One region of the Cupriavidus sp. UYPR2.512 genome, then DNA from elsewhere that is predicted to be linked to it. Evidence: predicted binding sites of a transcription regulator. Region 1 holds the regulator's gene; each other region holds the start of a gene.
What was found. Region 1 encodes sigma-54, which starts transcription at its own class of promoters, with help from an activator protein. Its sites were predicted from a motif close to TGGCANGNAANCTGCTTT; they were not measured.

Region 2: A3A5_RS0102610 (MSMEG_0572/Sll0783 family nitrogen starvation response protein) is a predicted target of sigma-54. The motif match lies at 4,510-4,527, and genes of this name have one in related genera.
Region 3: A3A5_RS0105370 (PQQ-dependent methanol/ethanol family dehydrogenase) is a predicted target of sigma-54. The motif match lies at 2,631-2,648, and genes of this name have one in related genera.
Region 4: urtA (urea ABC transporter substrate-binding protein) is a predicted target of sigma-54. The motif match lies at 2,931-2,948, and genes of this name have one in related genera.

Annotation. Positions count from the first base shown of each region.
Region 1 is NZ_KB902909.1:42,166-48,099, reverse strand. It holds gene rapZ (RNase adapter RapZ) at 1-6, opposite strand, end outside; gene A3A5_RS0110230 (PsiF family protein) at 124-519, opposite strand; gene hprK (HPr(Ser) kinase/phosphatase) at 682-1,653, opposite strand; gene ptsN (PTS IIA-like nitrogen regulatory protein PtsN) at 1,733-2,188, opposite strand; gene hpf (ribosome hibernation-promoting factor, HPF/YfiA family) at 2,643-2,993, opposite strand; gene A3A5_RS0110210 (RNA polymerase factor sigma-54) at 3,042-4,523, opposite strand; gene lptB (LPS export ABC transporter ATP-binding protein) at 4,658-5,458, opposite strand; gene lptA (lipopolysaccharide transport periplasmic protein LptA) at 5,516-5,934, opposite strand, start outside.
Region 2 is NZ_KB902852.1:573,534-579,467, forward strand. It holds gene A3A5_RS0102590 (LysR family transcriptional regulator) at 1-746, shown strand, start outside; gene A3A5_RS0102595 (alkene reductase) at 1,267-2,394, shown strand; gene A3A5_RS42975 (hypothetical protein) at 2,521-2,757, shown strand; gene A3A5_RS0102605 (PLP-dependent aminotransferase family protein) at 2,884-4,275, opposite strand; gene A3A5_RS0102610 (MSMEG_0572/Sll0783 family nitrogen starvation response protein) at 4,659-5,141, shown strand; gene A3A5_RS0102615 (Nit6803 family nitrilase) at 5,162-5,934, shown strand, end outside.
Region 3 is NZ_KB902854.1:141,372-147,305, forward strand. It holds gene A3A5_RS0105355 (ABC transporter permease) at 1-746, shown strand, start outside; gene A3A5_RS0105360 (quinoprotein dehydrogenase-associated SoxYZ-like carrier) at 743-1,543, shown strand; gene A3A5_RS0105365 (quinoprotein relay system zinc metallohydrolase 1) at 1,540-2,511, shown strand; gene A3A5_RS0105370 (PQQ-dependent methanol/ethanol family dehydrogenase) at 2,713-4,455, shown strand; gene A3A5_RS0105375 (c-type cytochrome) at 4,576-4,899, shown strand; gene pqqE (pyrroloquinoline quinone biosynthesis protein PqqE) at 4,980-5,934, opposite strand, start outside.
Region 4 is NZ_KB903151.1:101,214-107,147, forward strand. It holds gene cyoB (cytochrome o ubiquinol oxidase subunit I) at 1-1,579, shown strand, start outside; gene cyoC (cytochrome o ubiquinol oxidase subunit III) at 1,585-2,229, shown strand; gene cyoD (cytochrome o ubiquinol oxidase subunit IV) at 2,229-2,597, shown strand; gene urtA (urea ABC transporter substrate-binding protein) at 3,004-4,260, shown strand; gene urtB (urea ABC transporter permease subunit UrtB) at 4,408-5,934, shown strand, end outside.

The DNA.
Region 1 (5,934 bases):
GCGCATAGCAACTGAAGCATAGCATCACGTGATGAAGGCGTCATGACACCACGCGCAAAGCAAGCATGGCGAACCTTGCGGTTCGCCATGCTCTTGTCGTCAGGTTGCGGCGCTGGCTGCGGCTCAGGCTGCCTTGGACAGGCATTCCTTCATGTAGGCCTTGTATTCGTCGCCCTTCTTGCCCTTGCCCGACTTGCTGCAGGAAGCCATTTTCTCCTGCTGGCTCTTGGACGCGCCCTTGGACAGGCATTCCTTCATGAACGCCTTGCGTTCGTCGCCCTTCTTGCCGGCGGCTTGCGTGTTGCAGGCCTTCATCTTGTCCTGCTGCGTATTGGCTGCCGCGGGCTTGTCGGGGGTAGCCGGGGTGGCGGGCGTGGCGGGCATGGCCGGCGTTGCCGGTGCGGTGGCCGCTGGCTTGGCCGGTGTAGCGGGGCTTGCCGGCGTGGCGGTGGTCTGCGCAAAAGCGCTGGCGGCAATCATCGGGGTGACCAGCGCGCACATCGCGATCAGTTTCTTCATGCTTGCTCTCCTGGCTGTGGAAAACTTCATGGCCGCGCGCCATTGCCGGCGTTGCAGCTTCCATAACGGGCGCCATGCCCATTACAGCACAAAACGGAGCACGCCTGAAGAACGTTGACGTTCTGTGTCAACGCCGTTGTAAGCAAATGAAAACGCTGGCGCTCAGAGCAGGCGGCCCTGGCCTCGCGAAACCGCATCGGCCTGCATCGCGGCGCGCTGCCGGTCCATGAAGTCGCGCAGCGTATCGATGCCGCGCAAGCGCAGGATGGTGTTGCGCACCGCGGCCTCGACCAGTACGGCCAGGTTGCGGCCGGCCGCCACCTGGATCTTGACCATGTGGATCGGCAGGCCCAGCACGTCCAGGTATTGCGAATCGAGCGGCAGCCGCTCGAACTCGCCGTCGTTGCGGCGCACCAACTGCACCACCAGCTTGATCTTCATCTTCCGGCGCACCGCGGTCTCACCGAAGATGGTCTTGATGTCGAGCAGGCCCAGGCCGCGTACTTCAAGCAGGTTCTGCAGCAGCGGCGGGCAGCGGCCTTCGATGAAATCCGGCCCCAGGCGCACGAAGTCCACCGCATCGTCGGCGACCAGCCCGTGGCCGCGCGAGATCAGTTCCAGGCCCAGTTCGCTCTTGCCCAGGCCCGATTCGCCCATGATCAGCACGCCCATGCCCAGGATGTCGAGGAATACCCCGTGCATGGTCACGCGCGGCGCGGAGATGCGCGACAGGTACAGGCGCAGGTGGTCGATCACCGCGGCCGACGACACCGGCGTGGTGAACAGCGGCGTGGACGAGCGCGTGCAGCGCAGCTCCAGGTCGGGCGGCGGCTCCATGCCGTCGGCGATCACCAGGAAGGGCGGCTCCAGCAGGATCAGCTCGCCCATCTGGCGCTTGCGGGTCTCGTCGTCCAGCCGCTGGTAATAAGTGATCTCAGGCTTGCCGAGCACCTGGATGCGGTTGGGGTGGATCAGGTTCAGGTGGCCCACCAGGTCGGCGGCTGAGGTGGCTTCGCGGGCGAACTCCACGTCGAAGGCGCGGTCCGCGCCCTCCAGGCCGGCCACCCACGAGAGTTTGATGTCGGCTGCGTTGTCGTCGAAGATGGACTGGGAGGTGACGCCGGTGAGTTCCATGCGCTATGACTGGTGGGGCGGTTTGCGAAGCGCCTGGCGCCTGCCCGGTCTGGTGCCGGCCCGCTTGGGGATCAGGGGATCAGGGATGCCATGCGATCAGCAACTGATGGACGGCATCGGGCGTGGGCAGCGTGGCCAGCCCTTCACGCATGTCGCGGTCGGAAAGCAGTTGCGCGATTTCTGACAGGATTTCCAGGTGTTGCTGCGTAGCCTGTTCGGGCACCAGCAGGAAGATCAGCAGCGATACCGGCTTGCCATCCGGCGATTCGAACGGAATCGGCTCGGCCAGGCGCATGAAGGCGGCCAGCGGCTGCTTCAGGCCCTTGATGCGGCCGTGCGGGATCGCCACGCCGGCGCCCAGGCCGGTGGATCCCAGCGACTCGCGCGCGAACAGGTTGTCCGTCACGATGGCGCGCGCCACGCCATGGTTGTTCTCGAAGAGGAGCCCGGCCTGCTCGAATACACGCTTCTTGCTGGTGACGCTGACGTCGAGGTTGATGTTGCCGGGTGGCAGCAATTTGGCCAAACGATTCATGGGCGATGCGCAGGATTTCAGTTAGCGGGCGGATCGTTCCGCCGGGCAGGGGCTGGCTCCGGGGCTGCCGTTGGCCTGGCCGGAGGCGTCCGGCCCATTATAGAGCAGCGACTACCCCCGCATTGTGCAGCGCAGCGGAGCAAGCCGGTGCAGAACGATACATAGTGATGCAATCGTGCCTCCGGGCCGGGAGCCGGCGCACCGGTGTGGGGCGCGGCCAGGATTCCCTCTCTTTGTATGGCGCAGCATACACCTTGGCGCCGCGCTTGCGAACACTCTTGCCCATTCGGGTGAAAAGCGTTGGCTCCGGCGCCACAGCCGGGCCGCACCACCAGTGCGGGCGCGGCATGCCGGCGGCAACCCGGATCGCGAGGGCGCAAAAAAGCCGCGCTTGGTGCGCGGCTTGCCTGTTGAATCCTGATTCAGCAGCCCGCTGCGGGGCTGCCGGGCACGGTCATTGCTGCATTTGCGCTGCGGCCATCTGGTACTTGACCGCTTCGCGGTCGTGGCCTTGCACGCGATCCTTGTAGCGGATCACCTGACGGTCCAGCTTGTCGACGAGTGCGTCGATCGCTGCATATAGGTCTTCGTGATGCGCCTCGACAAAGATGTCCTTGCCCTTGAGATGTAGATTGATTTCCGCGTACTGCCGCCGGTCCTTTTCCTTGTGGTTGTCGACAGAGAGCAGCACGCTAACGCCAATGACCTGATCGAAATGCCTGACGATTCGCTCCAGCTTCGTTTCCACGTACTCACGCAGAGGGGGCGTGATGTCCAGGTGGTGTCCACTGATCTTGAAGTTCATAGCGCTTCTCCTTCTGAAAGAGCCTCACCAGGCAGGCGGTGGGCTCGGCTACAAAGACTTGCGGAGATTGACTGCGGGGATCTTCAGGGCTTCGCGATACTTGGCAACAGTGCGGCGCGCAACAACAAAGCCTTGCTCACCCAGCAGTTCGGCAATGCGACTGTCGGAAAGGGGATTCCTCGGGTCTTCGGCTCCTATCAGTTGCTTGATCAAGGCGCGGATGGCCGTTGATGAAGCCGCGCCACCGGTTTCGGTGGACACGTGGCTGCCGAAGAAGTACTTCAGTTCGAAAGTACCCATCGGCGTTGCCATGTATTTATTGGTCGTCACCCGGGAGATGGTTGACTCGTGTAAACCCAGTGTATCGGCAATCTCCCGCAAAACCAAGGGGCGCATGGCGATTTCGCCGTGGCTGAAAAAGTTCTTTTGACGCTCGACAATGGCCTGCGAGACACGCAGGATTGTGTCGAACCTTTGCTGGATGTTCTTGATCAGCCAGCGAGCTTCCTGCAGCTTCTGCTGCAGCCCGGCCGTGCCGGACTCACCCTTCGCGCCACGCAGGATCTGTGCATACATATCATTGATGCGCAGCCTCGGCATCACATCCGGATTGAGCTGCGCGATCCAGCCGCCGCCGCTCTTGCGCACGAACACGTCCGGCACCACGAAGTCGGCCTCCGGGCGGCTGTATGCATGGCCGGGGTAGGGCGCCAGCGAGCGGATCAGTTCGTGTGCGGACTTCAGCGCCACTTCATCGACCTGCAACGCCTTCTTCAGCCGCGTGTAGTCGCGTACTGCCAGCAACTCGAGGTGGTTGGTGACGATGTTCAGTGCCAGTTCGCGCTGCGGGTGCGTCAGGCGCCGCAACTGCAGGCCCAGGCATTCGGCGGCGTTGCGCGCGCCCACGCCGGGCGGGTCGAAGCTCTGCAGCAGCGTAAGAACTGCGTGGACTTCCTCGATCTCGAACTCGAGTTCTTCCGGCAACTCCGTGCAGATCTCCTCAAGCGATGCGCTCAGGTAGCCATCGTCGTCGAGCGATTCGATCAGGAAGATGGCCAGGCCCTTGTCGCGTGTCGAGATCTTCAGCGGCGTGAGCTGCTCCATCAGGTACTCGCGCAGCGTGGGCTCGGCTTCGCGCAGCTGCATCGGTGTTTTTTCGTCCTCGTCGCCCTGGGGGCGGCGGGCAAAGTCGTCCAGGCTCCAGTCGCCGCTGCCATAGTCGTCGCCGTTGCCGCTGTCGCCATAGCTGTCATCGTCACCCGCGCCGTCGGCGCGGGCGTCGCCATTGCCCTGGGGCTCTGCCGGGGCGGGCGCCGGTGCGCTCTGCAGGTTCACCGAGCCGTCGGGCGCAACGCGCAGCGGGCTTTCAATCCAGTCGTTCTCGCGCTCGAGCAGCGGGTTTTCCGTCAGCGCCTGTTCGACCTCTTGCTGCAGTTCCAGCGTGGAGAGCTGCAGCAGCCGGATCGACTGCTGCAGTTGCGGGGTCAGGGCCAGATGCTGGGAAAGGCGGAGCTGTAGCGACGGTTTCATGCGACCTATTCTATGCGCATCTTTCCGTTGTTGGAACGGAAATTGCTATCGCTTGTGCGGTCTGATCGCCGCTGGCTGTGGGAGGTCCCACGCGCGCCCGCGAAGAGGCCTGCCGCTCCGGGCAGGCCGCTGCATCACATGCGGAAGTTCTCGCCCAGGTAGACGCGCCGCACTGCGTCATTGGCGATGATTTCCTCGGGCTGGCCCGCGGCCAGCACCGTGCCTTCGCTGATGATGTAGGCGTGGTCGCAGATGCCGAGCGTCTCACGCACGTTGTGGTCAGTGATCAGCACGCCGATATTGCGTGCCTTGAGGAAGCTGACGATGCGCTGGATCTCGCCCACGGCGATCGGGTCCACGCCGGCGAAGGGTTCGTCCAGCAGGATGAAGCGCGGCGACGACGCCAGCGCGCGCGCGATTTCCACGCGGCGGCGCTCACCGCCCGACAGCGACAGCGCCGGGTTGTTGCGCAGGTGCGCGATCTGCAGGTCGTCCAGCAATGTATCCAGGCGGCGCTCGATCTCGGCCTTGGCCAGAGGCTTGCCCTTGTCCAGCTGCAGCTCCAGCACCGCGCGGATGTTCTCTTCGACATTGAGCTTGCGGAACACCGAGGCTTCCTGCGGCAGGTACGACAGCCCCATGCGCGCGCGCTCATGGATCGGCAGGCCGCTGATGTGATCGCCGTCGAGCACAATATCGCCTTCGTCCAGCGCCACCAGGCCCACGATCATGTAGAACGACGTGGTCTTGCCCGCGCCGTTGGGGCCGAGCAGGCCGACCACCTCGCCGCTCTTCACGTCGAGCGAGACGTCCTTGACCACCGTGCGCGAGCCATAGCGCTTCTTCAGGTGGCGCACGACCAGCGTGCTGCCCCCGGGAAGGATCGAGGAGGCTTCGACGGAAGGCTTGTCGGCGATGGTTGCGGTATCGGTCATAGGCACAGTCAGGCGTTCAGGCGTTTCTGGCGCGGGCAGGCAGGCCGGCGCCAGGCGTCAGGGTTTGTTGGCAGGCGCGGGCGCCGGCTTCAGGTCCAGCGGCGAGCCGCCGCTGCCCGTGGCGCCGGCCTTCTGGTCCTGGCGCGGCGACAGCACCGCGCGCACGCGGCCGGACGGATTGGCGGCCGCGGCGTCGCCACTACCGCCGCCGGCGGCCGTGTAGAACTCCTTGCGGCTGTCGTAGGTCAGCACCGCGCCGCGGATCTCGTCGACCTGCTTGGCACCCTGCAGGCGCGCCATGCGGGCATTGCCGATCAGCTTGGAGTACTCCTGCTTGCCGTCGTACTCGATGCGGTCGCCCCAGCCGTCGATGTATTCGTCGACGCCTTCACGCTTCTGCCGGATGTAGGCCTGCTTGCCCGGCTTGGCGGTGGCCACCGCGAACTGGTAGCCCTCGGGGTCGGTGCGCAGTTCGG
Region 2 (5,934 bases), on a different contig from region 1:
AAGCTGGCGCGGCCTACTACCAACGGGCGCGCAAGATCCTCGAAGCGGTAGCCGAGGCGGATTCACTGATTGCCGACCGGGGAGAAACGCCGGTCGGTCAGTTGCGCGTGTCATTGCCCGTCGCATTTGGACGGCGCTGCATCGCACCCTTCCTGGGCGGTCTGATGGCCAAGTATCCCCAACTGGAACTTGAGGTGACGATGACCGACGAGATCGTCGATCTGATCAGCGAGCGCGTCGACCTGTCAATCAGGCTCGGCAGTGCGGCATCGTATGACGATGTCGTAGCGCGCCAGATCGGCGCTTTCCGGCGACGCGTCGTCGCCAGCTCTGCCTATTTGCTGGCGCACGGATTGCCGACGTCGCCGACGGATCTGGCCGACCATGCCTGCCTGCGTTTCAACTATGGTTCGAATCCGCCGGTCTGGACGTTCGGTCGCAAGGGCGAAGAGGTTCAGGTGCCTGTCTCGGGGCGGTTCCGCAGCAATAACGCCGAGGTGCTGCGCGAACTGGCGCTCGCCGACGGCGGCATTGGCCTGCTGCCGGACTGGATGGTCGATGAGGACGTGCGGGCCGGCGAGCTGACGTCATTGTTCGATGACTGGACGGTCAATCCCAATCGAGCCAGCTCCGCGATTACAGCGCTGTATCTGCCCAACCAGCGCGGCTCCCGCCGGATTGCCGCCTTCCTCGATTTTCTGGGCGAGTTACCCGGCCCGACCCGCAGGGATACGGCCGCGGCCTAGCCGCCCTGGTGCGCCATGCCGAGGGGTTGCGCCCGAGGCCGATTCTCCAGGCGTGCAGGGTTGATGCATCTCGGCCAAAGTGATTCCCCCAGAGGCCCTGTCACGTCGGTGCTGTGCCCCACCAGCATTCGCGCCGCGCGGGACCGCAGCCACGTCTGATCAGATCCATCTCCACACTCGGTTCCCAGATCAGTTGATCTAAAGCGCCGGGCCCTGAAGGGCTTCCTGAGCCCGGGGGCACGCCTTTGCGTGAGGCAGGGCGGGCAAGTGTGCCCTCTCATTGCGTGCCGCTCGGGCTGACTCGAGCCAGCTGTTGCGCCGTGCGCAACGCAGACTTGCGTTACCAACCCATTCTCAGCCAAGAGCGACTTGCCTACGCTTCAAGGCACCGGAGCCCTTGTCGGGCGAAATGCCCGGAGGACATCCGAAACTCCGCGCGTATCGTTCGCCGCCTGACCATCACAGGAGGTCCCGGCGCACAAGATCGAAAGCACTCCTCCAGGTTTCAGAAAGTCTATCCATGACCACTCATCTCTTCTGTCCGATCTCAGTCGGCCCGCTGTCCCTGCCTCATCGCGTGGCGATGGCACCGCTTACTCGTTCGCGTGCGGGCCAGCCCGGCAACATACCCACCGACATGAACACGACGTACTACCGGCAGCGCGCGTCGGCGGCGTTGATCATCTCGGAAGCGACCCAGATTTCGCCGCAAGGCCAGGGCTATGCCTGGACACCTGGCATCCATACCGAGGCGCAGATCGCCGGCTGGCGGGCCGTGGCCGACGCCGTTCACGCAGAAGGGGGACGGATGTTCCTGCAGCTTTGGCACGTGGGCCGGGTTTCGCACCCCATGTTCCAGCCCGCCAACGCTTTGCCGGTCGCGCCCAGTGCCTTGCCCGTACCTGGCAAGACGTTTGTGACAGATCCGGACGGCAATGGCATCTGGGCCGACATTCCGGTGCCGCAAGCCCTGACGGCGGCGGGCGTTGCAGAGATCGTGGCGGATTACCGCCAGGCCGCGCGCAATGCCATGGCTGCAGGGATGGACGGCGTGGAAATCCACGCAGGCAATGGCTACTTGCTCGACCAGTTCATCAATTCCGCCAGCAACCATCGGCAGGACAACTACGGTGGCAGCATCGAGAACCGCGCGCGCTTCCTGCTCGAGGTGGTTGACGCGGTCAGTGCGGAGATCGGCGCCGAGCGCGTGGCTGTACGCCTGACACCCATGGGCCGCTTCATGGGCATGGGCGATACGACGCCGGAAGACACCTTCGGCTACATCGTCGGGCGCCTCAACGAATGGCCGCTCGCATACCTGCACCTCGTGGAGCCCGCTATCGTCGGTACGGTGAGGGACGAGCACGTCGATCCTCGCTGGGACGCGATCATCCGGCAATTGCGCAAGACTTATCAGGGCGTGCTGATGCTGGCAGGCGGCTATGACGGTGAAAGCGCCGAACGTGCCATCGCGGATGGCCGGGCCGACATCATTGCGTTCGGTCGCCCGTTCATTGGCAACCCGGACCTGCCGGAACGCCTGCGCGGCAATTATCCGCTGAATACGCCCGACGCCGCGGCCTTCTTCGGCGGCGGCGCACAGGGCTATGTGGATTATCCCGTGTTGAGCCAGGATCAAGCAGCGTGAGGTCACCGACTCGCCTGTGAACGGCCGAGCCATAAGGACGCATGGGCGACTTACCACAGAGAGGAAGCGCGCCAGCAAGGTCGCATTGGCCTCTGGCAAACCGCGCTACGCGAACGGTCCCCCGGTATGCCAAAGCCGTTTGTCCAGTCCATACACCTGGATCTGGTCGATAACCCTTCGACCGAGGCTGAACCCATCGAACTGGGCTTGCGAAGTGGCCGCCGGGCGTTGATCGACTACCTGAAACGACTGGAGACCAATGGTGTCGCCCACGCCATGCTGCAACTCGGGCCCGGTCCGCGGCCTCTGCTGGAGGTCGTGGAAGAACTTGGTACCGCTGTGCTTCCAGCTTTGCGGCGATGAGTGGCTACTTGCTGATCCAAGTTGCCTGGCCCTATCGCCACATAAGGCCAGTCTCATTCTGCCTGCCTTTCGCCAGGCGGCCTTGCGGCTTCGCCAGGCGCTTGCAGAACTGCCTGATGACCTGGACTACAGCATGGCCGAATGCAGATGGTGCGGATCGTCCAGCGTATCCGCGACGATCTGCATCGACTCCTCGATCTCGTCACGCTCCCCGGGCCCGCCAAGGCAAAGACGGATCGCATCGGGCGGGTTGCCGTCCGTCGAGAAGGCCGCGCTCGACACGGCGCCGATTCCGCGCGAACGCAGATGCAAGGCCAGTTCGGACGGGCGCCAGGCATTGCCAGCGTCCAGCGGCAACCAGAGATGAAAGCCGTCCGGATCGGCCGCGTACTGGTGGCCGGCCAGCACGCGCGCGGCGATGGCCTGGCGTGCGGCATTCTCCTGGCGCACTGCTGCGAGCATCTCGTCGGCCGTGCCATCCTTGATCCAGGTCGTGGCCAGCAGGTTAGTGAATGGGCTCGCCATCACGGTCGTGGCGCGCAACGTGCCTGCCAGGCGCTGGCTTTGCCTCGCCGAGGGCGCATGGACAAACGCGGTGCGCAGCCCGGCGCCGAAGCATTTCGACAAGCCGGTGATGTAGTACGTCAGTTCAGGGGCCAGCGTGGCAAAAGCGTCCGGCGTGCGCCGGGGCAGCATGCCATAGGCATCGTCCTCGATAATCGGTACGTTATAGCGTAGCGCAATGTCAGCCAGGATCTCGCGGCGTGCCTGGGGCATCGTGCGTGTGCCCGGATTCTGGATAGTGGGGTTGCAGTACAGAGCGGCGGGCTTGTGCACCTGACAGAAACGCTCGAAGGCGCTGCCGATCATGCCATCCTCGTCACTTGGCAGTGCCTGCAGCGGGACGCCCAACTGTGCGGCGATGGCCTTGATCCCGGGATAGGCCAGTGGCTCCACGCAAAGGGTTTGCCCGGCCCTCGCCAGTTGCGACAACAGGGCGACCAATGCGCTGTGCATGCCCGGGCAGATGAGCAGCGTATCGCCGGTGGCCTTCGGCACGAGCCGGCGCAGCCAGCCCGTCACGGCCGCACGGTCGGCCGGGGTGCCGCCGAAATTCTGGTAGCGCAGCAGCATGTATGGATCCGTCGCGGCGAGCAACGCTGCCGACGACTCGCGCAGCCTGGCGGCAAGCGCGAGGGGCTCCGGCGGCATGTTCATGGTCATTTCGGCGCTGGTGCCCCCGCGCAGCGGCAGCGCGGGGGCCCGGCCACGCACATAGGTGCCGCTGCCGGCCTTCGCATCGATCAGGCCGCGCTTGCGTGCCTCGCCATACGCACGTGCGACAGTGGAATAGTTCAGATCCAGCGCATCGGCCAGGTCGCGCAGCCCGGGCAGGCGGTCACGCGCCTGCAGGCGCCCGTCCGCAAGTGCCTCCTCGATCAGGTCGGGAATGATCAGGTAAGCGGGTTTCGGGCTGTCTGCAATGCGCTTCGCCCAATGACTGGTCAGGCCGGACAAGAGTTTCTCCATGCGGTGTGCGCCGGTGCGGTGCCGAGGCATTGAATGCATGTCTCATGCCAGATTGATTGCATCGGAACGGATGCATGATGGTGCGCCGACGGCAGGGGCGCACCATCTCAATGCGCTTTGCGGCGGCTTTCTACACGATTCTGGTGCACTCGCTCGGGGCGGCAAGCCGTCGTTTGCGCTGCGATAAAGTCATTCACGCCATGCGATCAATGATGCGATCGATCGCACGGCGACTGCTTGATCGGCAATTGATCGGTGGGCTGAGCCCGGTCGGTGGCATATCGGTTGCACAACCAGGACCGTCGGCGACAGCGCCGGACAGGTGTGGCGGATGGCGCCGCACCGCCAACCGCAACCCACTGGAGCAAAGCATGCCCGCAGTCAACCAACCTGCCCACAAAGATGGCGACTTCCTGGTCGATTTCGAAGAAAAGGTGTTCGAGGACGTCAAGGCGGAACCCGGAGAGAAGGCGCTGGTGACCTTCCATACCGTGGCCTTCGAGGGATCGATCGGCTTCGTCAACCTGCTGCAGGCCACGCGGTTGCAGCGCAAGGGGTTCGACACCAGCATCCTGCTGTACGGCCCCGGTGTCACCCTTGGCCTGCAGCGCGGGTTCCCGCGCCTTGGCGACGAAGCGTTCGCCGGCCACCTGAACGTCAATAAGCAACTGCGCAAGTTCATGGACGAGGGCGGCAAGGTCTATGCCTGCCGCTTCGCGCTGCAGGCCCTCTACGGTCATGGCGAAGCGTCGCTGGTCGAGGGCATCCGCCCGATCAATCCGCTCGACGTGCTGGACCTGAAGCTGCTCCACCGCAAGGAGAACGCACTGATCATCGACACCTGGACCGTCTGATCCAGCGCAGGGGTATCGCCATGTCACAGAAACGCATTGTCCGCGCGGCCGCCGTCCAGATCTCGCCGGACCTCGAATCCGGTGAAGGGACGCTTGCCAAGGTTGTCGAGGCCATCGACAAGGCCGCGCGCGACGGGGTGCAGCTGATCGTCTTTCCCGAGACGTTCGTGCCGTACTACCCGTACTTCTCATTCGTCCGCCCGCCGGTGCAATCCGGAAGCGATCATCTGCGCCTGTACGAGCAGGCCGTGACGATACCCGGCCCGGTGACCCTCGCTGTCGCAGAACGGGCGAGGCTGCACGGCATGGTGGTCGTGCTCGGCGTCAACGAGCGCGACCACGGCAGCCTGTACAACACCCAACTGATCTTCGATACCGAGGGACGCCTCGCCGTCAAGCGGCGCAAGCTGACCCCGACCTTCCACGAACGCATGATCTGGGGGCAGGGCGATGCGGCGGGCCTCAAGGTGGCGCAGACCGCGCTCGGCCGCGTCGGCGCGCTTGCGTGCTGGGAGCATTACAACCCGCTCGCGCGCTACGCATTGATGACCCAGCATGAAGAGATCCACTGCAGCCAGTTCCCCGGCTCGCTCGTCGGTCCGGTCTTCGCCGACCAGATCGAGGCGACGATCCGCCATCACGCGCTGGAAGCCGGCTGCTTCGTGGTCAACGCGACGGGCTGGCTCACCGACGCCCAGATCGCATCCGTGACGACCGACCCAGCGCTGCAGAAGGCGCTGCGCGGCGGTTGCAACACGGCGATCATCTCGCCGGAAGGCCAGCATCTCGCGCC
Region 3 (5,934 bases), on a different contig from region 1:
ACTTGCGCCAGCCCGGGCGCCTGCTGTCGTCGCTGGTGCGCCCGCTGCTGTGGCTGCTCGTGTTTGCCGCGGGCTTCCAGAACGCGCTGGGCGTCGCCATTGCGCCGCCCTACGACACCTACATCGAATACAAGGTCTACGTGGCGCCCGGACTGCTGGGCATGATCGCGCTGTTCAACGGCATGCAGTCGTCGCTGGCCATGGTGTACGACCGTGAGATGGGTGTGATGCGGCTGCTGCTGACCGCGCCGCTGCCGCGGGGCTGGCTGCTGGGTTGCAAGCTGGCGGCGGGCACGGTGCTGTCGCTGCTGCAGATGGCCGCGTTCCTGCTGGTGGCGATGGCCTTCGGCATCCGCTTCGAGTCCCTGCACCTGCTGGCGGCGACGGGCGCCATGGCGCTGGCCGCGCTGATGCTGGGCGCGCTGGGCCTGCTGCTGTCGGTCCATGTGCGCCAGCTCGAGAACTTTGCCGGCACCATGAACTTCGTGATCTTCCCGATGTTCTTCATCAGCTCGGCGCTGTATCCGCTGTGGAAGCTGCAGGAGTCGGGCGCGGAGCTGGTGTACCAGCTGGCCCGCTTCAATCCCTTCACCCACGCGGTCGAGTCGATCCGCTTTGCGCTGTATGGGCAGGTGGCGCCGCTGAGCCTGGCGGTGGTGGCGGGCAGCGCGGTGGTGTTCTTCGCGCTGGCGCTGCAGGGCTACGACCCGCAGCGCGGCATGGCGCGCCGGGGGCAGCAGGCATGAGGCGCCGGACGCGGGCCATGGTCGTGCTGATGGCGGCCGGACTGGGCATGGCCAGTCCGGCTGTACCGGCTGCCGGGGCAGCGGGCGCCATCATCGCGCACAGCGATCCGCTGCAGTCGCCGCAATGGGCCTGGATCCACAAGGAGCTGCTGCAGACTGGCCCGGTGGTGTTCGACAGCCGCGTCAGGGTGACCGGGCCGGCGTTTGCGGAAGACCCCATGCGCGTGCCGATCGCCTTCGATGCCTCGGCGCTGGGCGAAGTGGATCGCATCGTGGTGGCGGTGGACCGCAACCCGATCCGCGAGGTGCTGGCGTTCGAACCGCTGCGGGTGCGCCCTTCGCTGTCGTTCCGCTTCAAGCTGGAACAGGCTTCGCCGGTGCGGGTGGCGGCGCGCACGCGCGATGGCACCTGGCATGTCGGCAGCGTGCTGGTCGATGCCGGCGGCGGGGGCTGCACGGTGCCCGGCGCCACGCGCCGCGACGGCAGCTGGAGCCGCACGCTCAACCGCGTGGACGCGCGCGTGTTCCCGGGCTTCGGCGGGGCCGCGGCACGCGTGCGGCTGCGCGTGATGCATCCGATGGATACCGGCCTGGCGGCGGGCATCCCGGCGTTCCATATCGAGACCCTGGTCCTGGCCGATGCGGCCCGGCAGCCGCTGCTGCGCCTGACGCTGCATGAGCCGGTTGCCGAGAACCCGATCTTCTCCTTCGACCTGCGCGATGCCGTGCAGCCGGGCATGACGGTGGCCGGCCACGATAACAACGGCAACCGCATCGCAGCGCGGGTGGCGCCATGAAGCGACGATTACTGCTGTGGTTGCTGCTATGCCTGGCGGGCCAGCCCGTGCCGCCGGCACTCGCCCAGCAGGCCGCGCTGCAGCCTCCTGACTACCGCCTGGCCCCGCGCGAGATCGCCGCGGGCGTGTGGCTGCTGGAAGGCGCCAACGCCGACTTCGCGCCCGGCAACGGCTGCAACATCATCAATACGGCGTTTATCGACACCGGCGACGGCGTGGTGGTCATCAACACCGGCCCGTCGCGGCTGTATGGCGAGCAGCAGCGCAGGGCGATTGCATCAGTCACGTCCGCCCCGGTGCGGCTGGTGCTGAACCTGAACCTGCATCCCGATTATTTCTTCGGCAACCAGGCCTATGCCGATGTGGGCGGCAGCGCCCTGGCCGGCACCATCGACGGGGCGCGGCGCGAGGGCGCCGCTTATGCCGACAACCTCTACCGCCTGTGCGGCGACTGGATGCGCGGCACCGAGCCCGTACCGGCTGCCCACGCGCTGGCGCCAGGCCGCCGCACGATCGGGCGCCATACGCTGGAGCTGGTGCGCCTGGGCGGCCATACCGGCGACGACCTGGTGGTGCTGGACCGCAGCGCGGGCGTGGTCTTTGCCGGCGGGCTGGTGTTCCGGCAACGCATTCCGACCACGCCGCACGCGGATATCGGCCGCTGGCTGGCCAGCCTGGACCGGCTGCAGGCGCTGCTGGCCGACAGCGGCGCGCGCGTGCTGGTCCCCAGCCACGGGCCAGTGCCTGCGGCCACCGGCGGCGCAGAGGCCATCGCCCAGACGCGCGGCTACCTGCAATGGCTGGATACGCGCCTGCGCGAGGCCGCGGCGCAGGGGCTGGACCTGGCCGAGGTCATGGCGATGCCGGTGCCGCAGCCCTACGCGCACTGGGCCGCGATGCCCGCGGAGTACCTGCGCAACGTCGGCCATCTCTACCCGGCGCGCGAGGAAGCCGCGCTTGGCCACTGACGCCGGCCAGCCGTGGCGGGCTGTTCAATTCTGGAGCAGCTGCAACGCAGTGTTGCGCGCTGGCACGGCTGCCATCACGCAACGGGGCCGCAACCGGCGTGCTGGTGCGGGGATGCGACTGGCATGGGAATTGCCAAAGGCATGTCTGGTGTGTGGCGCAGTGGCGCACCAGGGAAACCCAAAACAAGTGAGGAGATGGCAATGAGGACGTTACGAGTAGTGATGGCGGTTGCGGCTGCCGCGGCCAGTCTGGCCGCGCAGGCGGCAGTGACCGATGCCATGATCGAGAACGACGCAAAGAGCCCCGGCGATGTGTTGTCGTGGGGCATGGGCCCGCAAGGCCAGCGCTATTCCACGCTGTCGCACATCAATACGAAGAACGTCGGGCAGCTGGTGCCGGCCTGGTCGTTCTCGTTTGGCGGCGAGAAGCAGCGCGGGCAGGAATCGCAGCCGCTGATCCATGACGGCAAGATGTTCGTGACGGCCTCATATTCGCGCATCTATGCACTCGACCTGAAGACCGGGCGCAAGCTCTGGAAGTATGAGCACCGGCTGCCCGAAGGCATCATGCCGTGCTGCGATGTGGTGAACCGCGGTGCGGCACTCTACGACAACCTGGTGATCTTCGGCACGCTCGATGCGCAGCTGGTGGCGCTGGACCAGAAGACCGGCAAGGTGGTGTGGAAGGAGAAGCTGGAGGACTACGCTGCCGGCTATTCGTACACGGCGGCGCCCATGATCGTCAAGGGCATGGTGCTGACCGGCATCTCGGGCGGCGAGTTCGGCGTGGTGGGCCGGGTCGACGCGCGCGATGCCAGGACCGGGCAGCTGGTGTGGTCGCGCCCGGTGGTGGAAGGCCATATGGGCTACAAGTACGACAAGGACGGCAACAAGACCGAGAATGGCGTGACCGGCACCACCAACGCAAGCTGGCCGGGCGAGACCTGGAAGACCGGCGGCGCCGCCACCTGGCTGGGCGGCACCTACGATCCGGCCACCGGGCTGGTGTACTTCGGCACCGGCAATCCGGGCCCGTGGAACAGCCATATCCGCAAGGGCGACAACCTCTACTCGGCCTCGACGGTGGCGCTGGATCCCGCCACCGGCAAGATTGCCTGGCACTACCAGAACACCCCGAACGACGGCTGGGATTTCGATGGCGTCAATGAGTTCGTGACCTTCGACCTGGACGGCAAGCGCATGGGTGGCAAGGCCGACCGCAATGGCTTCTTCTACGTCAACGACGCGGCCAGTGGCAAGCTGGTCAACGCCTTCCCCTTCGTCAAGAAGATCACCTGGGCCACCGGCATCGACCTGAAGAGCGGCCGCCCCAACTACATCGCCGAAGGCCGCCCCGGCGACCCCGCCGCCGGCAGCGACGAGAAGAAGGGCAAGTCCGTGTTTGCCGCGCCGGGCTTCCTTGGCGGCAAGAACCAGCAGCCGATGGCCTACAGCCCGCAGACCGGCCTGTTCTACGTGCCCGCCAACGAGTGGGGCATGGATATCTGGAATGAGCCCATCAGCTACAAGAAGGGCGCCGCCTTCCTGGGCGCTGGCTTCACCATCCGTCCGCTGAACGAGGACTACATCGGCACGTTGCGGGCCATCAACCCCAAGAGCGGCAAGATCATGTGGGAGGTCAAGAACAGCGCGCCGCTGTGGGGCGGGGTGATGACCACCGCCGGCGGGCTGGTGTTCTGGGGCACGCCTGAGGGCTACCTGAAGGCGGCTGACGCCAGGACCGGCAAGGAGCTGTGGCAGTTCCAGACCGGCAGCGGCGTAGTGGCGCCCCCGGTCACCTGGGAAGAGAACGGCGAGCAGTACGTGGCCGTGGTGTCCGGCTGGGGCGGCGCGGTGCCGCTGTGGGGCGGCGAGGTGGCCAAGCGCGTGAACTTCCTGGAGCAGGGTGGCTCGGTGTGGGTGTTCAAGCTGCACAAGAGCTGAGCTGGCGGGAGATGACACGGTCCGGCGCACGCCCGCATCGCATCATGGGTGCGCGGCGTGCGCCGGGCGCGGTCGCAACAAGACGAAATGGGACGAAATAGGACGACAAGGGACACAGGTATGAAGAAGGAATGGATGGCGCTGGCGGTGGTTTCGGCGCTGCTGCCGGGCGCGGCACTGGCCGGCACGGCCGCTGACATGCAGGCCCTGGCCGACAAGAGCGGCTGCTTTTCCTGCCATGGCATGCAATCAAAGCTGGTGGGGCCGGGGTTTGCCGAGGTCGCCGCCAGGTACAAGGGCGACAGCCAGGCGGCGGAGCGGCTGGCAAAGAAGATCCGCGAAGGCGGCAAGGGCGTGTGGGGGCGGATTCCGATGCCGCCGCATGGCAGTCTTGGCGAGGATGACGCGAAGAAGCTGGCGGAGTGGGTGTTGAGTGCCAGCTGAGGCCGGCGACTGTCCTGACGATGCCGGCTTGCCGGCAAGAAGCCCCGGCTGGCGCCTGCCTTGCCGGGGTCTTTTCTTTTTTACCGCTGGCCGCTGCTCAGCCGCAGCGAGTTGCCATCGCTGCGAAATACCATCGCTTGCTCGCGCGCCTGCGCCACAGCCAGCCGGCCCTGCAGCACGATCTCGCTGACCTTGTCGTGCGCGCCGGAGCGCTCGCACACCGGGTCTGTCGCGGCGGCGTCGCCGGTGACAAGGAACGCCTGGCAGCGGCAGCCGCCGTAATCCTGCTCGCGCTGGTCGCAGGAACGGCAGGGTTCCTGCATCCACTGCGTGCCGCGGAAACGGCGGAAGGCATCGCTTTCGGTCCAGATCTCGCGCAGCCCATGTGTGGTGACGTTGGGCAGCGCCAGGCCGGGCAGCATGCGCGCCGCGTGGCAGGGCAGCGCGGTGCCGTCGGGCGCCACGCCGAGGAAGGTGGTGCCCCAGCCGTTCATGCACTTCTTGGGCCGCGCCTCGAAGTAGTCAGGCACGACGAACAGGATCTGGCATTGCCTGCCGATGCGCGCGCGGTACTGCCGGACCACGGCCTCGGCTTCGCGCAGCTGCTCATGGGTGGGCAGCAGCGCCAGCCGGTTCTCCCAGGCCCAGCCGTAGTACTGCGTGTTGGCCAGTTCGAGGTATTCGGCGCCCATCTGCAGGGCCATTTCGATGATGGTGCCAACATGCGGCAGGTTATGCCGGTGCAGCACGCAGTTCATCACCATCGGGTAGCCGTGCGCCTTGATCATGCGCGCCACGCGCTGCTTCAGGTCAAACGTGCGGGTGCTGGACAGGAAGTCGTTGAGCTCGCGGGTGGAGTCCTGGAACGACAGCTGGATATGGTCCAGGCCGGCTTCGCGCAGGGTGGCAAGGCGGGCGTCGGTCAGGCCCACGCCCGAGGTGATGAGGTTGGTGTAGAAGCCCAGGCCATGCGCATGCCTGACCAGTATCTCCAGGTCCTTGCGCAGCAGCGGCTCGCCGCCGGACAGCCCGAGC
Region 4 (5,934 bases), on a different contig from region 1:
CGCGCGCGACGTGGCCTTCCCGTTCCTGAACACGCTCTCCTTCTGGCTGTTCGTGTCGGGCGCCATGCTGGTCAACATCTCGCTGGGCGTCGGTGAATTCGCCAAGACCGGCTGGCTGGCCTACCCGCCGCTGTCGGGGCTGGACTACAGCCCGGGGGTAGGGGTGGACTATTACCTCTGGAGCTTGCAGATCTCAGGCCTGGGCACGCTGCTGACCGGCGTGAACTTCCTGGTGACGATCCTGCGCATGCGCGCGCCGGGCATGACGCTGATGCGCATGCCGGTGTTCACCTGGACCGCGCTGTGCACCAACGTGCTGATCGTGGCCGCCTTCCCGGTGCTGACCGTGACCCTGGCGCTGCTGGGCCTGGACCGCTACGTCGGTACACACTTCTTCACGAACGACGGTGGCGGCAACGCCATGATGTACGTGAACCTGATCTGGATCTGGGGCCACCCCGAGGTGTACATCCTGATCCTGCCGGCGTTCGGCATCTTCTCTGAAGTGATCGCCACGTTCTCGGGCAAGAAGCTGTTCGGCTACAAGGGCATGGTGTACGCGACCGCCGCCATCATGGTGCTGTCGTTCATCGTGTGGCTGCACCACTTCTTCACGATGGGTTCGGGCGCCAACGTCAACGCGTTCTTCGGCATCACCACCATGATCATCTCCATCCCGACCGGGGTGAAGATCTTCAACTGGCTGTTCACCATGTACCGCGGCCGGGTCCAGATGACCTCGCCGGTGCTGTGGACGCTGGGCTTCATGATCACCTTCGTGATCGGCGGCATGACCGGCGTGCTGATGGCCGTGCCGGCCGCGGACTTCGTGCTGCACAACAGCCTGTTCCTGATTGCCCACTTCCACAACGTGATCATCGGCGGCGTGCTGTTCGGCTACCTGGCCGGCATCACCTACTGGTGGCCGAAGGCGTTCGGCTTCAAGCTGAACGAGCGCCTGGGCAAGTGCGCCTTCTGGTGCTGGCTGGTCGGCTTCTACTTTGCCTTCATGCCGCTGTACGTGCTGGGCCTGATGGGCATGACCCGCCGCCTGAACCACACCGATAACCCGGCCTGGACGCCGTGGCTGTACCTGGCCGTGGTGGGCGTGGTGTTCGTGGCGCTGGGCATCTTCTTCCAGGTGCTGCAGATCGTGGTGTCGATCCGCGACCGCAAGAAGCTGGCCGACGTGACCGGCGACCCGTGGGGCGGCCGCACCCTGGAGTGGGCCACCTCGTCGCCGCCGCCGTTCTACAACTTCGCGCACACCCCGGTGGTGCGTGACCTGGACGCGTTCGCCGACATGAAGGCCCGCGGCGAGACCCTGCCGACCGAAGGCTTCGAGAAGATCCACATGCCCAGGAACACGGGCGCGGGCTTCATCATCGGCGCCTTCAGCCTGGTGTTCGGCTTTGCCCTGACCTGGCATATCTGGTGGATGGCCATCGTTGGCCTGGTGGGCATGGTGTGGGCGTTCATCCACCGCAGCAACGACGACCATATTGACTACTACGTGCCGGCCACCGAGGTCGAGCAGATCGAAACGCGCCATCTGCAGCGCATTGCTTCGCAGGCCTAAGAACCATGTCGACTCAAGTCCTAGACCGCATCCCCGCGCAGGCAGGCGCCTCGGCTCACGCTGACGCGCACGGCCATGACCATGCGCACCACGATACCAGTGCCAATACGGTGTATGGCTTCTGGATCTACCTGATGAGCGACTGCATCATCTTCGCCGGACTGTTCGCGGCCTTCGCCGTGCTGCGCGGCGAACTGGCAGGCGGCCCGTCGGCGAAGGAGCTGTTCGAGCTCAACTACGTGCTGGTGGAGACCTTCATCCTGCTGTTCTCCTCGATCACGTACGGCATGGCGATGATCTCGCTGCAGAACCGCAGCCTGAGCCGCGTGCAGGTGTGGCTCGGCGTCACGTTCCTGCTGGGCCTGGCCTTCATGGCGATGGAAATCAACGAGTTCCATCACCTGATCGCCGAGGGCGCCGGCCCGGGCCGCAGCGCGTTCCTGTCGTCGTTCTTCACCCTGGTCGGCACCCACGGCCTGCACGTTGCCAGCGGCATGTTGTGGATGATCGTGCTGATGTGGCAACTGTCGAAGAAGGGCATCACCCCGACCCTGACCAAGCGCCTGACCTGCCTGTCGCTGTTCTGGCACTTCCTGGACGTGGTCTGGATCGGCGTGTTTACCGTGGTCTACCTGATGGGACATCTGTGATGGCACAACACAACGCACCGGCGGCGCACGGCGCCCACGACTCGCACGATTCGCACGCGGGCCACGACACCCACGCCAGCTTCAAGTCCTACGCGATCGGCTTCATCCTGGCCGTGATCCTGACCGTGATCCCGTTCAAGCTCGTGATGGACGGCAGCATGGACAAGGGCACCATCCTCTGGATCATCCTCGGCATGGCCGTGGTCCAGATGCTGGTCCACCTGAAGTACTTCCTGCACCTGGACTCGTCGTCCGAGCAGCGCAGCAACGTGATCGCGCTGCTGTTCACGGCGCTGATCCTGGTGATCGTGGTGGCGGGTTCGCTGTGGATCATGCACAACCTGAATGCCAACATGATGGTGATGTAAGGATCCAGCGTCCTGGTATCGAAAACGGGGCCCCGCGAGGGGCCCCGTTTTCATTTCCGCGCTGGATTACCTGTCGCCCTGCGTTCTATGCGCGGGCTTTTTAAAACATCCGAATCGGTGTTAAGCGTTTGCTTACCCAAGCGATCGATTCTGGCGCACGCCCGCATTCCTGACGTCCGATAGCGGGCGCGATGCACCACCGCTGCGCTGGTTTGCGTCAGCGCACTGTCTCGGTGCCCCGCAGGCATGCACGGCCGTGGTGCGCATGCGGACCGCTGGCCCGGTTTGCCCATGCAGGCCGCTTGTGGCCGGGCGGTGGCTGGTCCGGCCCCATGGCACGCTAGTTGCAGAAGCATCACCCGGGGAGCGTAGTCCCTGACCAACACGACAAAACGGGAGCTGCAAAATGCAACGACGTGACATGCTGAAGCTGTCGGCGATAGCCGCCGCGGCGATGATCGGTACCAGCCCGCTGGCGCTGGCGCAGTCCAAGGAGCCGATCAAGGTCGGCATCCTGCATTCGCTGTCCGGCACCATGGCCATTTCGGAGACGTCGCTGAAGGACGTGGCCCTGATGACCATTGATGAGATCAACAAGAGCGGCGGCGTGCTGGGGCGCAAGCTGGAGCCGGTGGTGGTTGACCCCGCCTCGAACTGGCCGCTGTTCGCGGAAAAGGCGCGCCAGCTCATCACCAAGGACAAGGTCGCGGTGACCTTCGGCTGTTGGACCTCGGTGTCGCGCAAGTCGGTGCTCCCGGTCTATGAGGAACTGAACTCGCTGCTGTTCTATCCGGTGCAGTACGAAGGCGAAGAAATGTCCAAGAACGTTTTCTACACCGGTGCAGCGCCCAACCAGCAGGCGATCCCGGCGGTGGAATACCTGATGAGCAAGGAAGGCGGCGGCGCCAAGCGTTTCTTCCTGCTGGGCACGGACTACGTCTACCCGCGCACCACCAACAAGATCCTGCGCGCCTTCCTGAAGAGCAAGGGCGTGGCCGACAAGGACATCGAAGAGGTCTACACCCCGTTTGGCCACAGCGACTACCAGACCATCGTCGCCAATATCAAGAAGTTCTCGCAGGGCGGCAAGACCGCGGTGATCTCAACCATCAATGGCGACTCCAACGTGCCGTTCTACAAGGAGCTGGGCAACGCCGGGCTGAAGGCCAAGGACGTGCCGGTGGTGGCGTTCTCGGTGGGTGAGGAGGAACTGCGCGGCATCGACACCAAGCCGCTGGTGGGCCACCTGGCCGCATGGAACTACTTCATGTCGGTCAAGAACCCCGAGAACGACGCTTTCCGCAAGCAGTGGGCGGCATGGGTCAAGGCCAACAACCTGCCCGGCGGCGACAAGCGCGTGACCAACGACCCGATGGAAGCCACCTACGTGGGCATCCACATGTGGGCGCAGGCCGTGAAGAAGGCCGGCACCACCGATACCAACAAGGTGCGCGCCGCCATGTACGGCCAGACCTTCAAGGCACCGGACGGCTTCACGCTGACCATGGGTGAGAACCACCACCTGTACAAGCCGGTGATGATCGGCGAAGTCAAGGGCGACGGCCAGTTCTCGGTGGTGTGGAAGACGCCGAAGGCGGTGCGTGCGCAGCCGTGGAGCCCGTTCATCGCGGGTAACGAAGGCAAGCCGGACAAGGTGATGTAAGCGGACGCCAGTCTGGCTCCGTGACGATGGCTTCCCTCTCCCGCAAGGCGGGGGAGGGGAGCGCATCGCCCCCTTTCGCACACCAGAACAACAAGGCGCTGAAGCGCCGCCACTGCGCCAGCCACTATGCCCAAACTACTTCCGACAATGGCCATGCCATGGCTGCGCGCCCTGCTGGCGGCGTTGCTGCTGGCGGCTGCGCCGTGGGCCGCGGCGCTGACGCAGGCCGACCTGAAGCCGCTGGCCGAAGATGATTTCGATGCCAAGACCGCGGCACTGACCGCGCTCGCGAAGGCCCCGCCCGAGCAGGCCGGCCCGATCCTGAAGGCCCTGCAGGACGACGCGCTGCAATACGCAGCGTCGGTCGGCATGGTGCGCCAGGACGGCGATAAGACCGTCGATGCCATTACCGGCAAGCCGGTCGCGGTGAAAGCCGACGAACTGGAGTCCCTGACCCTGAACAACAGCCTGCGTGCGCTGGTCGACAGCGCCGCCAGCAGCCTGCTGCTGCAGTCACCCGACATCGCGGTGCGTGCGCAGGCGGTCGCCACGCTGCGCGCCCAGCCGGAAAGCGCCTCGCGCGCCGCGGTCGAAGCCGCGCGCAAGAATGAGGCCGATGCCGGCCTGCGCACCAGCCTGGACGTGATCTGGGCCAACCTGGTGCTGGCCGAGCCGGCTGACCCCGCAGCGCATGACGCGCGGCTTGAAGCCATCCGCATCCTCGGCAGCGACAGCAACCCGCAGAGCCGCCAGAAGCTGGCGCCGCTGGTGGAGCGCGACAGCGCCGGCAACTACCGCGAGCCCGATGCCGACGTGCGCCTGGCCGCGCAGCAGGCGCTGGACACGCTGCGCAGCGACCAGCGCCGCGCCGAGCTGATCGGCAACCTGTTCGCCGGGCTGAGCCTGGGCAGCGTGCTGTTGCTGGCCGCGCTCGGGCTGGCCATTACCTATGGCCTGATCGGCGTCATCAACATGGCGCACGGTGAATTCCTGATGATTGGCGCCTATGCCACCTACGTGGTGCAGTCGCTGTTCCGCGCCTACGCGCCGGGTGCGTTCGACTGGTACCTGCCGGCGGCGCTGCCGGCCTCGTTCCTGGCCGCGGCGGCGGTAGGCTTCGTGCTGGAGCGGCTGGTGCTGCGCCACCTGTACGGCCGCCCGCTGGAAACACTGCTGGCCACCTTCGGCGTGAGCCTGCTGCTGATGCAGGCAGTGCGCACGCTCTTTGGCGCACAGAACGTGGAAGTGGCCAACCCGGCCTGGATGAGCGGCGGCATCGAGTGGATGCCGGGCCTGGTGATCCCCTACAACCGTATCGTCATCATCCTGTTCGCGCTGGCGGTGGTGGCGGTGGCGTGGGCGGTGCTGAACCGCACGCGGCTGGGGCTGTTCGTGCGCGCCACCACGCAAAACCGCACCATGGCGGCCTGCGTCGGCGTGCGCACCTGGAAGGTCGACAGCTACGCCTTTGCCTTTGGCGCCGGCATTGCCGGGCTGGGCGGCTGCGCGCTGTCGCAGATCGGCAATGTCGGGCCCGACCTGGGCCAAGCCTACATCATCGATTCCTTCATGGTGGTGGTGCTGGGCGGGGTGGGGCAGCTGGCGGGCACCATCGTCGGCGCCTTCGGGCTGGGCATCATCAACAAGTTCATCGAGCCGTTCTATGGCGCGGTG